2 linked regions of the Thermobifida alba genome follow. Each later gene encodes a partner of the first gene's protein in a complex. Links are inferred from orthologs where the notes say so. Each region holds a gene or a part of one and is shown in the gene's direction. Other genes may lie near its edges.

What was found.
Region 2: the proteins of dnaN (region 1) and FOF52_RS02270 are in contact, whole or in part, in a solved structure (PDB 1OK7), measured with the Escherichia coli proteins. The link is inferred for Thermobifida alba from one-to-one orthologs.

Annotation. Positions count from the first base shown.
Region 1 is NZ_CP051627.1:3,852,717-3,859,004, forward strand. What follows is about bases 1,636-4,631. They hold dnaN (DNA polymerase III subunit beta), read left to right. Parts: upstream 1,636-2,560; coding sequence 2,561-3,703; downstream 3,704-4,631. Other genes in these bases: dnaA (chromosomal replication initiator protein DnaA), read left to right, coding at 1,636-1,795; gnd (phosphogluconate dehydrogenase (NAD(+)-dependent, decarboxylating)), read left to right, coding at 3,765-4,631. Also shown: more of dnaA, read left to right, coding at 1-1,635; more of gnd, read left to right, coding at 4,632-4,646; DNA replication/repair protein RecF, read left to right, coding at 4,748-5,878; FOF52_RS17160 (DciA family protein), read left to right, coding at 5,916-6,288. UniProt on the Escherichia coli protein: Confers DNA tethering and processivity to DNA polymerases and other proteins. Acts as a clamp, forming a ring around DNA (a reaction catalyzed by the clamp-loading complex) which diffuses in an ATP-independent manner freely and bidirectionally along dsDNA.
Region 2 is NZ_CP051627.1:493,560-499,777, forward strand. The notes cover bases 830-3,755. They hold FOF52_RS02270 (DNA polymerase IV), read left to right. Parts: upstream 830-1,618; coding sequence 1,619-2,893; downstream 2,894-3,755. Other genes in these bases: FOF52_RS02265 (methyltransferase domain-containing protein), read left to right, coding at 830-1,549; FOF52_RS02275 (DUF3040 domain-containing protein), read left to right, coding at 3,166-3,540; FOF52_RS02280 (transglutaminase TgpA family protein), read right to left, coding at 3,576-3,755. Also shown: efp (elongation factor P), read left to right, coding at 1-337; transcription antitermination factor NusB, read left to right, coding at 337-750; more of FOF52_RS02265, read left to right, coding at 791-829; more of FOF52_RS02280, read right to left, coding at 3,756-5,963; FOF52_RS02285 (DUF58 domain-containing protein), read right to left, coding at 5,960-6,218. UniProt on the Escherichia coli protein: Poorly processive, error-prone DNA polymerase involved in translesion repair and untargeted mutagenesis. Copies undamaged DNA at stalled replication forks, which arise in vivo from mismatched or misaligned primer ends.

The DNA of each region.
Region 1 (6,288 bases):
CCTCGACAACAACAGCCTTCCCCCCCAGCAACGGGCCTGGCTGCCGCAGACCAGGCCGCTGGGACTCATCGAGGACACCGCACTGCTCGCCGCCCCCAACGAGTTCGCCAAGGAAATCCTGGAGACCCGGCTGCGGCCGGCCATCAGTCAGGCGCTCTCGGCCGAGCTGGGCCGGGAGATCCGGGTCGCTGTCACCGTGGACCCCACCGCGGTGCCGCCGTCCGCGCCCGCCGATCCGACACCGGGCACCGGCTCCCCGGAGAGTCAGCCCCCCGGTCCCGAGCAGCTGCCGCCTCCCGGCTGGGACAGCCGCCCCCGCGACGACGCGGCCCGCCGTCCCTCCTGGCCGCAGCAGCCTCCGCTGCTGCCCGACCCGCCGCACTCTCCCCAGTTCGACCAGACCGGCCCCCAGGGCTCGCTCCCCGGACGCCAGCCCACCCCTCCCCACGGCCAGGACCTGCTCGCCTCGGGGTGGCACGACTCCCCGGCCGACCACGGCCGCCCCACCCCGCCCCCGCCGGTCCCCGAGGCCGAGCCCGACCCCCGCTACCGGAGCTGGGACCACTCCGCCCACTGGGATCCCCCCAACCGCTGGGAGACCCCGCGCCCCTGGGAGAACGTCCGCCACCCGGACCCCGGAAACCGTCCGCAGGACGCCGGGGCGGAGCACGGCGTCCCCGTCCCGGACCAGCCTCCCGTGGCCCCTCCGCCGGGCGCCCCCGACCCGGGGGACGGGTCCTCGGCCAGCAAACCGGGCGGCCCCGGGCAGCTGAACCCCAAGTACACCTTCGACACCTTCGTCATCGGCTCCAGCAACCGCTTCGCGCACGCCGCTGCGGTCGCGGTGGCCGAGGCGCCGGCGAAGGCGTACAACCCCCTGTTCGTCTACGGCGGCTCCGGACTGGGCAAGACCCACCTGCTGCACGCGATCGGCCACTACACCCAGCGGCTCTACGACGGCGCGCGGGTCCGCTACGTCAGTTCCGAGGAGTTCACCAACGAGTTCATCAACTCCATCCGGGACGGCAAGGCCGACGGGTTCCGCCGCCGCTACCGGGACATCGACGTGCTGCTGGTCGACGACATCCAGTTCCTGGAGAACAAGGAGCAGACGCAGGAGGAGTTCTTCCACACCTTCAACACCCTGCACAACTCCAACAAGCAGATCGTCATCTCCTCGGACCGGCCCCCCAAGCAGCTCGTCACCCTGGAGGACCGGCTGCGCAACCGGTTCGAGTGGGGGCTGATCACCGACGTCCAGCCGCCCGAGCTGGAGACGCGGATCGCGATCCTGCGCAAGAAGGCGGCCCAGGAGGGGCTGGCCGCGCCTCCGGAGGTCCTGGAGTTCATCGCCAGCAAGATCTCCACCAACATCCGGGAGCTGGAGGGCGCCCTGATCAGGGTCACCGCGTTCGCCAGCCTGAACCGGCAGTCGGTCGACCTGCACCTGACCGGCATCGTGCTGCGGGACCTGATCCCCAGCGACGAGGTCCCCGAGATCACTGCAGCGGAGATCATGGCGCAGACCGCCTCGTACTTCGGTCTGACCCCCGAGGACCTGTGCGGCACCTCCCGCTCGCGGGTCCTGGTCACCGCGCGGCAGATCGCGATGTACCTGTGCCGGGAGCTCACCGACCTGTCGCTGCCCAAGATCGGTCAGCAGTTCGGCCGGGACCACACCACGGTGATGCACGCCGACCGCAAGATCCGCTCCCTGATGGCGGAGCGCCGTTCGATCTACAACCAGGTCACCGAACTCACCAACCGCATCAAGCAGCAGTCCCACAACATCTGACCCCGCTGCTCCCCGGGGCGCGTCCTGGTCCGCGCCCCGGGACGGTCCCCCACGGAAGCGTCACGGGCGGACCAAGGCCGCGGCCACCACTGTGAATCCACTCACCTCGTCGCGGCCCGTGCTCCCGGACCCCGCTCCGGTCCGCTGTTCCCGGCGGGCGTCTAGCACATCCCAAGTTGTGGATAAGCCGTGGATAACCCTGGGGACAAGTCACGTTTTCCTGTGGACAGCCTGTGGATACGCTGTGTATAACCCACCTTGACATCCAGTCATCCCATGAGTGGATCTGTGGGTAAAGCCGTGGATAACCTGTGGACGACTTGTGGATGACCTGGGGACAACCGTTCCCCGTCCACAGGACGCCGAGTTTTCCACACGCATCGTCCACATGCTCTGTGGACAGAAATCTCTGCAGTGAGCTGCGGAAACAAGGGTTGTCCACAGTATCCACAGCCCCTATTACTACTGCGCCACAGAGAGAGATCTCGTGGCTCAGTAAACGGGCTCGGCCCATTTCTGTGGATAACGCTCCGCTCCGCGCGGCCTCCTCCCCCACCCCTGTCTTCGCAGGAGAGTCGGCTCCGACTCGACATCCGACAGGCGTACACTCGCGCCCGAATCGGGGTACCGTGGTGAACTCACCCCTGATGCTCTGACCGACAACCCGACGCGGACGCTCCCGTCCGTCGGCCCCGGGAGCGCCGACACGTGCGCCCAGGGCGTCGGTCGGCGGTTTCGTGGTAGTCGAGGAAAGAGAGACCGATCGTGAAGTTCCGGGTCGAACGCGACGTGCTCGCGGAGGCTGTCGCCTGGACCGCTCGCACTCTGCCGGTCCGCCCGTCGGTGCCCGTCCTCGCGGGGATGCTGCTGGACGCCGAGGACGAGGGCGAACGGCAGCGGCTCAAGCTGTCCAGCTTCGACTACGAGGTCTCCGCCCAGGTATCGGTCGACGTCGACATCGACGAGCCGGGCCGGATCCTCGTGTCGGGCAAACTGCTCGCCGAGATCGTGCGCAACCTCCCTCCACAGACTGTGGAGGTCAGCACGGACGGGGCCAAGGTCGTCGTCTCCTGCGGCAGCGCGAGGTTCACGATCCTCACCCTCCCCGTGGAGGACTACCCGACGCTTCCCGCCATGCCCGCGCTGACCGGATCGGTGCTCAGCGACGCCTTCGCCGCCGCGGTCAGCCAGGTGGCGGTCGCCGCCGGACGCGACGACACCCTGCCGATGCTCACCGGCGTGCGTGTGGAGATCGAGGGCTCCACCGTGACCCTGGCCTCCACCGACCGCTACCGCCTGGCCGTCCGGGAGCTCACCTGGACCCCCGAGGACCCCGACGTGTCCGCGGTCGCGCTCGTCCCGGCCAAGACCCTCGCCGACACCGCCAAGTCGCTGACCGGCGGAGCCCAGGTGTCCATCGCGCTGTCCACCGCGGACAACGGTGGAGAGGGCATGATCGGCTTCGAGGGCGGGGGACGGCGTACCACGACCCGGCTGCTCGACGGGGAGTTCCCCAAGTACCGCAAGCTGCTCCCGGAGTCCTTCAACTCCGTGGCCGAGGTGCAGAAGGCGGAGTTCATCGAGGCCGTCAAGCGCGTCTCGCTGGTCGCCGAGCGCAACACCCCCCTGCGGCTGGCCTTCAACAGCGGCCGGCTGGTGCTTGAGGCGGGAACCGGCGAGGAGGCCCAGGCCGTCGAGGAACTGGAGGCGAACCTGGAGGGCGACGACATCCAGATCGCCTTCAACTCCACCTTCCTGCTCGACGGGCTGAACGCGATCGAGTCGGACGTGGCCCGCCTGCAGTTCACCACCTCCACCAAACCGGCCGTCATCACCGGCAAGGCCGCCGACGACGGCACCGTGTCGGACTACCGGTACCTGATCATGCCCGTGCGGCTGTCCAACTGACCGAGACCGCGCCGGCCACCCCACCGATCCACAACCTGGGTACGAGTAAGGAAACGCGAGCATGCAACTCGGCATGATCGGCCTCGGAAAGATGGGCGGCAACATGGCCGCGCGGCTGCGCGACAAGGGCCATGACGTCGTCGGTTTCGACTTCAACCCCGACGTGCGCGATGTGGGGTCCGTCGCCGAACTCGTCGAGCGGCTGTCGGCCCCGCGGATCGTCTGGCTGATGGTCCCCGCCGGCGAGCCCACCCGGAGCAGCATCCGGGAGCTCGGCGCGCTGCTGGAGGAGGGCGACCTCGTCATCGAGGGCGGCAACTCCCACTACCAGGACGACCGCAGGCACGCCGAGGAGCTCTCCCGGCGCGGGATCGAGTACCTCGACGCGGGTGTCAGCGGCGGTGTCTGGGGGCGGGAGAACGGCTACGGCATCATGGTCGGCGGCAGCCCCGAGAACGTGGCGCGGGCCAAGCCCCTCTTCGACGCACTCACCCCCGACGGCGGCGGCGGTTTCGTGCACGCCGGGGCGGTCGGCGCCGGGCACTTCGTCAAGATGGTCCACAACGGCATCGAGTACGGCATGATGCAGGCGTTCGCCGAGGGCTACGAGCTCATGGCCGCCTCCGGGATCGTGGAGGACGTCCCCGGCACCCTGGCCAGCTGGCGGGAGGGGACCGTGGTGCGCTCCTGGCTGCTGGACCTGCTGGTCCGCGCCCTGGAGGAGGACCCCGGACTGGACCGGCTGCGCGGCTACGCCGAGGACTCCGGCGAGGGGCGCTGGACCGTTCAGGCCGCTGTGGACCACGCGGTCCCCGCCCCGGTCATCACCGCCGCGCTGTACGCCCGGTTCGCCTCCCGACAGGAGGACAGCCCCGCGATGAAGGTCATCGCGGCGCTGCGCAACCAGTTCGGAGGACACGCGGTGACCAAGGCCGCCGAGTAGGTCCCGCGGTCCACAGCCTGTGGACGACATGGTCGCCCCGCACCTCCCGGGTTCGCGCACACGGCCGCGCGGACCCGGTCCGCTTCTGTAGGAGCAGCCAGATGTACGTCTCCCACCTTCAACTGGCCGACTACCGGTCCTACGAGACCGTGGACCTGGAGTTGGAGCCGGGGATCAGCACCTTCGTCGGACCCAACGGGCAGGGCAAGACGAACCTGGTCGAGGCGGTCGGCTACGTCGCCACGCACAGCAGCCACCGCGTCGCCCACGACGCCCCCCTGGTCCGCCGGGGGGCACAGCGGGCGATCATCCGGACGGCCGTCGTCCGGCACGACCAGCGCACCCTCATCGAACTGGAGATCAACCCGGGACGGGCCAACCGTGCCCGGTTGAACCGCTCCGCGGGCACCCGCCCCAGGGACGTGCTGGGCATCCTGCGGACCGTGCTGTTCGCCCCCGAGGACCTGGCCCTGGTGAAGGGCGATCCGGGGGAACGCCGCCGTTTCCTGGACGACCTGCTGACCGCACGGGCCCCCCGGTACGCGGGAGTGCGCTCCGACTACGAGCGCGTGCTCAAGCAGCGCAACGCGTTGCTCAAGTCGGCCTCGGCCCGGTACTTCCAGCGGAGCGAACCCGACCTGTCCACCCTGGACGTGTGGGACGAGCACCTGGCGCAGACCGGGGCCGAACTGCTGGCGGCGCGGCTGATGCTGGTGGCCGAACTGCAGCCCCTGGTCGCCAAGGCCTACGGCGAACTCACCTCCTCGGGAGGGCCGCCCAGCCTGCACTACCGCTGCTCGGCGACCGAGGGGGGCCTCTCGGTCGCCGACCGTCCACAGCTTGTGGATATCCTGCGCGCCGCGCTGGCCGAGGCCCGTCCCCACGAGCTGCGGCGCGGCGTCAGCCTGGTGGGGCCGCACCGCGACGACCTCCAGTTGCACCTGAACGACCTGCCCGCCAAGGGCTACGCCAGTCAGGGCGAGTCGTGGTCCTACGCGTTGGCGCTGCGGCTCGCCGGATTCGAACTGCTGCGCGCCGACGGCGACGATCCCGTGCTCATCCTCGACGACGTCTTCGCCGAACTCGACGCCGAACGCCGGCGCCGCCTGGCCGAGCACGTCCGCACCGCCGAACAGGTCCTGGTGAGCGCCGCGGTGCCCAGCGACGTTCCGGGAGAACTGTCGGGAGCGCGGTTCCGGGTCGGAGACGGGAGGGTGGAACGTGAACGGTGAGCACCGGCCGGAGCGGCGAGCCGACTCTCCACAGCCTGTGGACGGAGGAGCGGGTTCCGACGGCCTCAGCGGCGTGGAACTGGCACGCCAGGCGTTGGCCAGGGCACGCGCCGAAGCCAGGGAACGCGGCGCCGCTCCCCAGGGGCAGTCCCGCCGGCCCCGGCGGGCTCCGGCGCGCCGACGCAGCGAGCCGCAGACGTTCGGCGACGCCGTGCGCGCCTGGCTGATCGAGCACGGCTGGCAGGAACAGGTGGCCGTCGGCGGCGTCTTCGGCCGCTGGCCCCAGATCGTCGGTGAACGCCTGGCCGAGCACGTCCGCCCCCAGACCTACGCCGAGGGGGAGCTGGTGGTCGCGGTCGACTCCCCCGCCTGGGCCACCCAGATGCGTGCGATGGCCCCCCAACTGGTGC
Region 2 (6,218 bases), 3.4 Mb from region 1 along the record:
CGACGGCGACTCCTACATCTTCATGGACACCGAGACCTACGACCAGGTCTACGTCCCCCGCGAGGTCGTCGGGGACAACGCCAACTTCCTGCTGGAGAGCGCCATCGTGACGGTCGCCGTCAACGAGGGCACCCCGCTCTACATCGAGCTGCCCGCCGCGGTCGAGATGGCCATCGCCCAGACCGACCCCGGCCTGCAGGGCGACCGCTCCACCGGCGGAACCAAGCCCGCGACGCTGGAGACCGGGGCCGTCATCCAGGTGCCGCTGTTCGTCGCCACCGGCGACAGGGTCAAGGTCGACACCCGGACTGGCGAATACCTGGGCCGCGTCAACTGATGCGCGGGTCACGGCACAAGGCCCGGCTGCGTGCGGTCGAAGTACTCTACGAGGCCGAGGTCCGCGGTGTCCCCGTCGCCGAGGTGGTCGAGCGCCGCCGGGCGCAGGCCGAGCCGCCGATCAACGAGTTCACCGAGCGGCTCGCCACCGGGGTGGAGGAGCACCGCGAACGGATCGACGAACTGCTGGAGACCTACTCCATCGGCTGGACGCTGGAGCGCATGCCGGTGGTGGACCGCAACATCCTGCGGATCGGCGCCTACGAGCTGCTGTGGGCCGAGGACATCCCCGACGGGGTGGCGATCGCGGAGGCGGTGGCGATGGCCAAGGAACTGTCCACCGACGAGTCGCCCGTCTTCGTCAACGGCCTGCTCTCCCGCCTGATGGAGAACAAGGCATCGCTGTCGCTGTAGCGTCGCCCCGGGCACGCGGGGCGGGGAAAGGACTCGCATCGTGGACTCCTCCACCGTCGGCCCCCGGCGCGCCTCCAGCGCCGCACGCACCGCAGTCGTCTGGGAGGCGCTGACCGCGGAGTTGGCGCGGGCGGCAGAGGAGTCCGCCGCTCCCCTGGAGATCGTCGACGCGGGCGGCGGCACCGGCGGTGCCGCCGTACCGCTCGCCGAACTCGGCCACCGCGTGACGGTCGTCGACCCCAGCCCCGACTCGCTGGCCGCCCTGGAACGCCGGGCGGCCGAGGCCGGGGTGCGGGTGAACGCGGTCCAGGGCGACACCCGGGACCTGGGCGACCTGCTCCCCGAGGCCAGCGCGCACCTGGTCCTGGTGCACAACGTCCTGGAGTACGTGGACGACCCGCTGGCCGCGCTGCGCGACGTCGTCTCCGTCACCCGCCCCGGGGGAACGGTCAGCGTGATGACGGCCAACGCCGTGGCGGCGGTGCTGCACCGGGCCCTGGCCGGACACCTCGCCGACGCGCTGGCGCTGCTGGAGTCCCCCGAGGGGCGCTGGGGTCCGGGCGACCCGATGCCGCGCCGCCTCACCGCCGAACGCCTCACCGCCCTGGTCCGCGAGGCCGGACTCGACCCGGGCGGCCTGCGCGGGGTGCGGGTGCTGGGCGACCTGCTCCCCGGCCGGGTGTTCGAGGACCCGCAGACCCCCGAGGTCCTGGTGGCCCTGGAGAAGGCGGCGTCGGTCCACCCGGAGCTGTCGGGCATCGCCACCCAGCTGCACCTGCTCGCGCGGCGGCCCGCCTGACCCGCCCCGGCCGGACTGTCCACCCTCCCTGGTAGAACAGCACCGACACCGTGCCGGGGAGGAGGGCCGATGAGCCGTCGACAGCTCGAACGCGGCGAGCCCGTGCGCGGCGTCCTGACCGGGCGCGGCATCGTCCCGCTGGACGGCCGTCCCGTCGACGACGCCGACTGCACCGTGCTGCACATCGACATGGACGCCTTCTTCAGCAGCGTGGAGGAGCTGCGCCACCCCGAGGTCCGGGGGCGGCCGGTGATCGTGGGCGGCACCGGACCGCGCGGCGTGGTCGCCGCCGCCAACTACCCGGCCCGCCGCCACGGCGTGCACTCGGCGATGCCCATGTCACGGGCGTTGCGGCTCTGCCCCCAGGCGGTGGTCTTCCCGCCCGACGGCGCCACCTACCGGCGCGTCTCCGCCCGCGTCATGGACCTCCTGCGTTCGATCACCCCGCAGGTGGAGCAGCTCTCGGTCGACGAGGCGTTCCTGGACGTGGCCGGAGCGGACCGCCGCCTGGGCGGCGGTCCGACGCACATCGCCCAGCTCATCCGCGCCCGGGTCCGCGCCGAGCAGGGGCTCACCTGCTCGGTCGGGGTGGCGGCCACCAAGTTCGTCGCCAAGCTCGCCTCCACCCGCTGCAAGCCCGACGGCCTGCTGCTGGTCCCCACCGAGCACGTCACCGACTTCCTGCACCCGCTGCCCGTCGGGGCGCTGTGGGGGGTGGGGGAGCGCACCGAGCAGGCGCTGCGGCGCATGGGGCTGCGCACCGTCGGCGACGTCGCCCGCACCCCGCCCGACACGCTCCGCCACGAGCTGGGCCGGGCGCTGGGCAGCCAGCTCGCCGAACTGGCGTGGGGACGCGACCCCCGGCCGGTCACCGCCGAGACCGTCGACAAGAGCATCAGCACCGAGGAGACCTTCGACACCGACGTCCACGACCCCGAGCAGATCCGCCGGGAACTGCTGCGGCTGGCCGAGAGGGTCGCGCGCCGGCTCCGCGCCGCGGGGCAGGCCGGACGCACGGTGGGGGTCAAGCTGCGCCGGGCCGACTTCAGCACGGTCACCCGCTCCCGGACCCTGTCCGAACCCACCGACGTGGCCAGGCGGATCGCCGCGGTCGCCCGGGAACTCTACGCGGCCTCCGGGCTGCTCGGAACCCCGCTGCGGCTGGTGGGCGTCAGAGTGGAGGGACTGGTGCCCGCGGACCGCGTCCACCACCAGTTGGCGCTGGACGAGGACGGGCCGAGCTGGCGCACGGTCGAGAAGCTCCAGGACGAGGTGGTGCGCCGTTTCGGGGACGGAGCGCTCAGACCAGCGTCGTTGGCTTTCTGTGACGAAGATGACGTATGATACGGCAACTTTTTCGTTCCGCGAGTGTTGTATGTGATGGGGCCGGCCGGAGCGGGCCGGACCGAGGACACGATTCCCCGGAACGATGGGGAGAGGGGGCGGGCTGGTGAAAGCCAGCGTGGTCGAGGGTACTGTGGTCGATGGAAGGGGCCAGAGCGCGTATCTTTTCTTTTCACAGAGCGCTAAGTCCCCTTATTCTGGGCATATCACTGGCCATCAGATAGTTGTTCAGCACCCGTTGCCCCACCCGGGGACTGCTTTTGGGAGGCGCCGTGCCGCTCTCTGAACACGAGCAGCGCATGCTCGAACAGATCGAGCGGGCGCTGTATGCGGAGGACCCGAAGTTCGCCAACACCGTGCGGCAGACGAACCCGCAGGTCCACTACAAGCGTCGGCTCGTCAAGGCGTCGTTCGGCTTCGTGGCCGGCATCGGCCTCCTCCTGGGAGGCATGGTCTTTCAGGCGGTACCGGTCAGCGTCGTCGGTTTCGTCATCATGCTGGTGTGTGCGCTGTGGGGGTTGTCCGGGTGGCGGCGCGCCGCCGGGAGCGCCTCCGTCGGTGCCGACAGGGGGCCGAAGCGTCAGCGCCCCGGGATGATGGACCGCTTCGAGGAGCGCTGGCGCCGCCGCCAGGAAGGCGAACACTAGGAGGGGCCCGCCGGGTGCGGGCTGGTTGACTTCCGTCACGCGTGGGGGTCGCGGTGGGCACCGCGACCCCCACGCGTTTGCATCCCCCGTGCGTCCACGCGCCGCGGCCGCGACGCCCACAGCGACCGGGGCAGCAGGACCGCGCGGACGCGGGACAGCGGCGGGGACGACGCGGCCAGCGCCCGCCGCACGGTGCGGCAGTCCTCGGCCAGGTCCGGGACGGCGGGGGTGTGCGGGGCGTAACGCACCGCCTCCTCCGCAGCCACGATCCGGTGCAGTGCCGCACGGGCCCGGTCGGCCACCGGCCCCCGGGCGAGCAGCAGGCGCTCCACGGTGCGCGGACTGTGCGCCGGGTTCCACTCCCAGCCCAGGTCGACCAGGTCGTCGCGGAGTTCCGACCAGGCGGCCCGCGCCGACTCGGCCGCGCCCCGGCTCCGCTGCCACCGCAGCGCGCGGACCAGGTGCCGAACCAGCGCGGGCACGGCCAGGAGAGCGGCGGCCACGGCCGCGGCGGCCGCGAACGCGGCGGCCCCCCACCCGCCGTCGACGGAGTCCGCGTCCGCGGCGGGGTCGGCGCTGAACCGCTCCCCGTCCCGGGAGTCCTCCCCCGCGGCGGTCTCCTGCGGTTCCCCGGCGGGCGTCCGCTCCGGCGCGGTGGACGGTTCGGGCCCGGCGGTCTCCCGCGGTTCCCCGGCGGGCGTCCGCTCCGGCGCGGCCGCGGCGTAGTCGGGAGGCGCGGCGTTCGGCTGGCCCGCCCCGGGGGTCGGCTCGAACCGCAGCCAGCCGTACCCCGCGAAGTACAGTTCGGGCCAGGCGTGGGCGTCGCTCTCCCGCACCGTCCACCGGTCGGAGCCGACGTGTTCGCCCGCGGTGTAGCCCACCGCGACCCGCGCGGGGATGCCCAGGTGCCGGGCCATGACGGCCATCGCCGAGGCGAAGTGCTGGCAGTAGCCGGTCCTGCTGTCCAGCAGGAAGTGGGCGAGCGGGTCGGTGCCGCCGGGGACCCGGGGCGGGTCCAGGTCGTAGGTGAAGTCGCCGCCGGTGAACCAGTCCTGCAGGGCGAGCGCCTGGTCGAAGGGGGAGGCGGCGTCGGCGGTGATGTCCTCGGTCAGCCGGGCCACCTCCGCCGACAGCGGCGGGAGGTCCAGGTAGCGCTGGTCGACCCGCAGGGACGCCGCGGAGGCGGCCGAGCGCAGGGCGTCCCCGTCCGGCGTCGAGGCGGTGCTGGTCACCCGGTAGGTCAGTCCGGCGGCCTCCCCGTCGGGGGAGAACACCATGAGCGTGTCGGGGTCGACGTACCACTCGCCGGTCACCTGCACGTCGCTGCTGGGGTAGGGCAACGGCAGGAAGTCCATGCCGCGGACCTCGGCGGAGACGGTGACGTCCGTGGTCACCGAGGTGCCGGCGGAGCCGCCGGAAAGCCCCGGGGAGCGGGGGATCGTCCCGTTGAGCCGGTCCTCCGCAGCAGCCTCGACCGGCGACATCGTCCAGGTCTCGCCGTCGAAGGTGTCGAGCACGTGCGTGCGCAGGTACTCGGGGTCGGGGTCGCTGGTGTGGTACTCCAGGACCCGGCGGTTGCCGTGCGAGGACAGGGAGCCGCGCAGACTGGTCAGCGGGTCCACCGTGGTCACCGTCCGTCCGCCCGCCCGCAACTGCTCGACCAGGGAGAACACCGAGCCGCTGGCCAGTCCGGGCACGAGGGCGGGCACCAGCAGGGCCAGCACCACGCAGACCGCGGCGGTCCCCGCGGCCCCGAGCCCCCACAGCCCCGCCGCGACGGCCGCCCGGCCCCGGGCCTCCCGGCCGCCCCGCGGGGTCGTGCGGGGCCCCCAGGCCGCCGCCCGGACCGCCGAGTCGACGGCGAACAGCAGCAGGAACCCCGCGGCGGCGGTGGCGAACGCGCTCCGGCCCACCCCCTCGTGGTGCACCGTCAGCGGGACGGCGACCAGGGACAGCAGGGCGGCGCCGGCCACCCCCGGCACGCGCAGCGCCACCGCCATCAGGTGGGCGGAGACGGTGAGCACCCCCAGCAGCAGGGTCACCAGCAGGACGATCCCGTCCGTGGCGGGAACCGGGATGACGTTGGTCCGGATGTCGAGGACACCGGCGAGGACGAGGCCGATCAGCCGCTTCGCCGCCGCCGGCGTGGGCAGGACCCCCAGCAGTGCGGCGTCGGGCGCGTGACGGGCGGTCACCGCCGCGGTCAGCGCGACCAGCTGCAGGACGGGGGCCACCGCGGCGGGCAGGCGGACCCACTGCGCGGCCGCGCCCACGACGGCCAGGAGGACCACCGCCGAGGCCGGTCCCCGCCACCAGTCGGCGTCCGCGAAGAGCGGACCCAGCAGAGGAAGCGCGCACAGTGCCGCGACCGCCGTGGCCAGGGACAGCAGGCAGGCCGGGAGGGCCTGGGCGACGGGCCTCACCGGGCCTCCCCCGCGCTCCGCCACAGCTCGGGCAGGTCGGCGACACGGTCGGGGCACAGCACCCGCCAACCGGCCTCCGCCAGCCGGTGGACGGCCCACCGGCGTGCCTCCTCCGGCCACGGGGCCTGCGGCACCAGGATCGCGATCCGCCTGCCCGACCGGCCGCTGCGGCAGGCCGCCAGGGCGGCCGACTCCTCGGGGGTGAGCGCCCCCAGCACCGCCACCAGCGTTCCGCGGCCGCTCACCGGGCTGCGC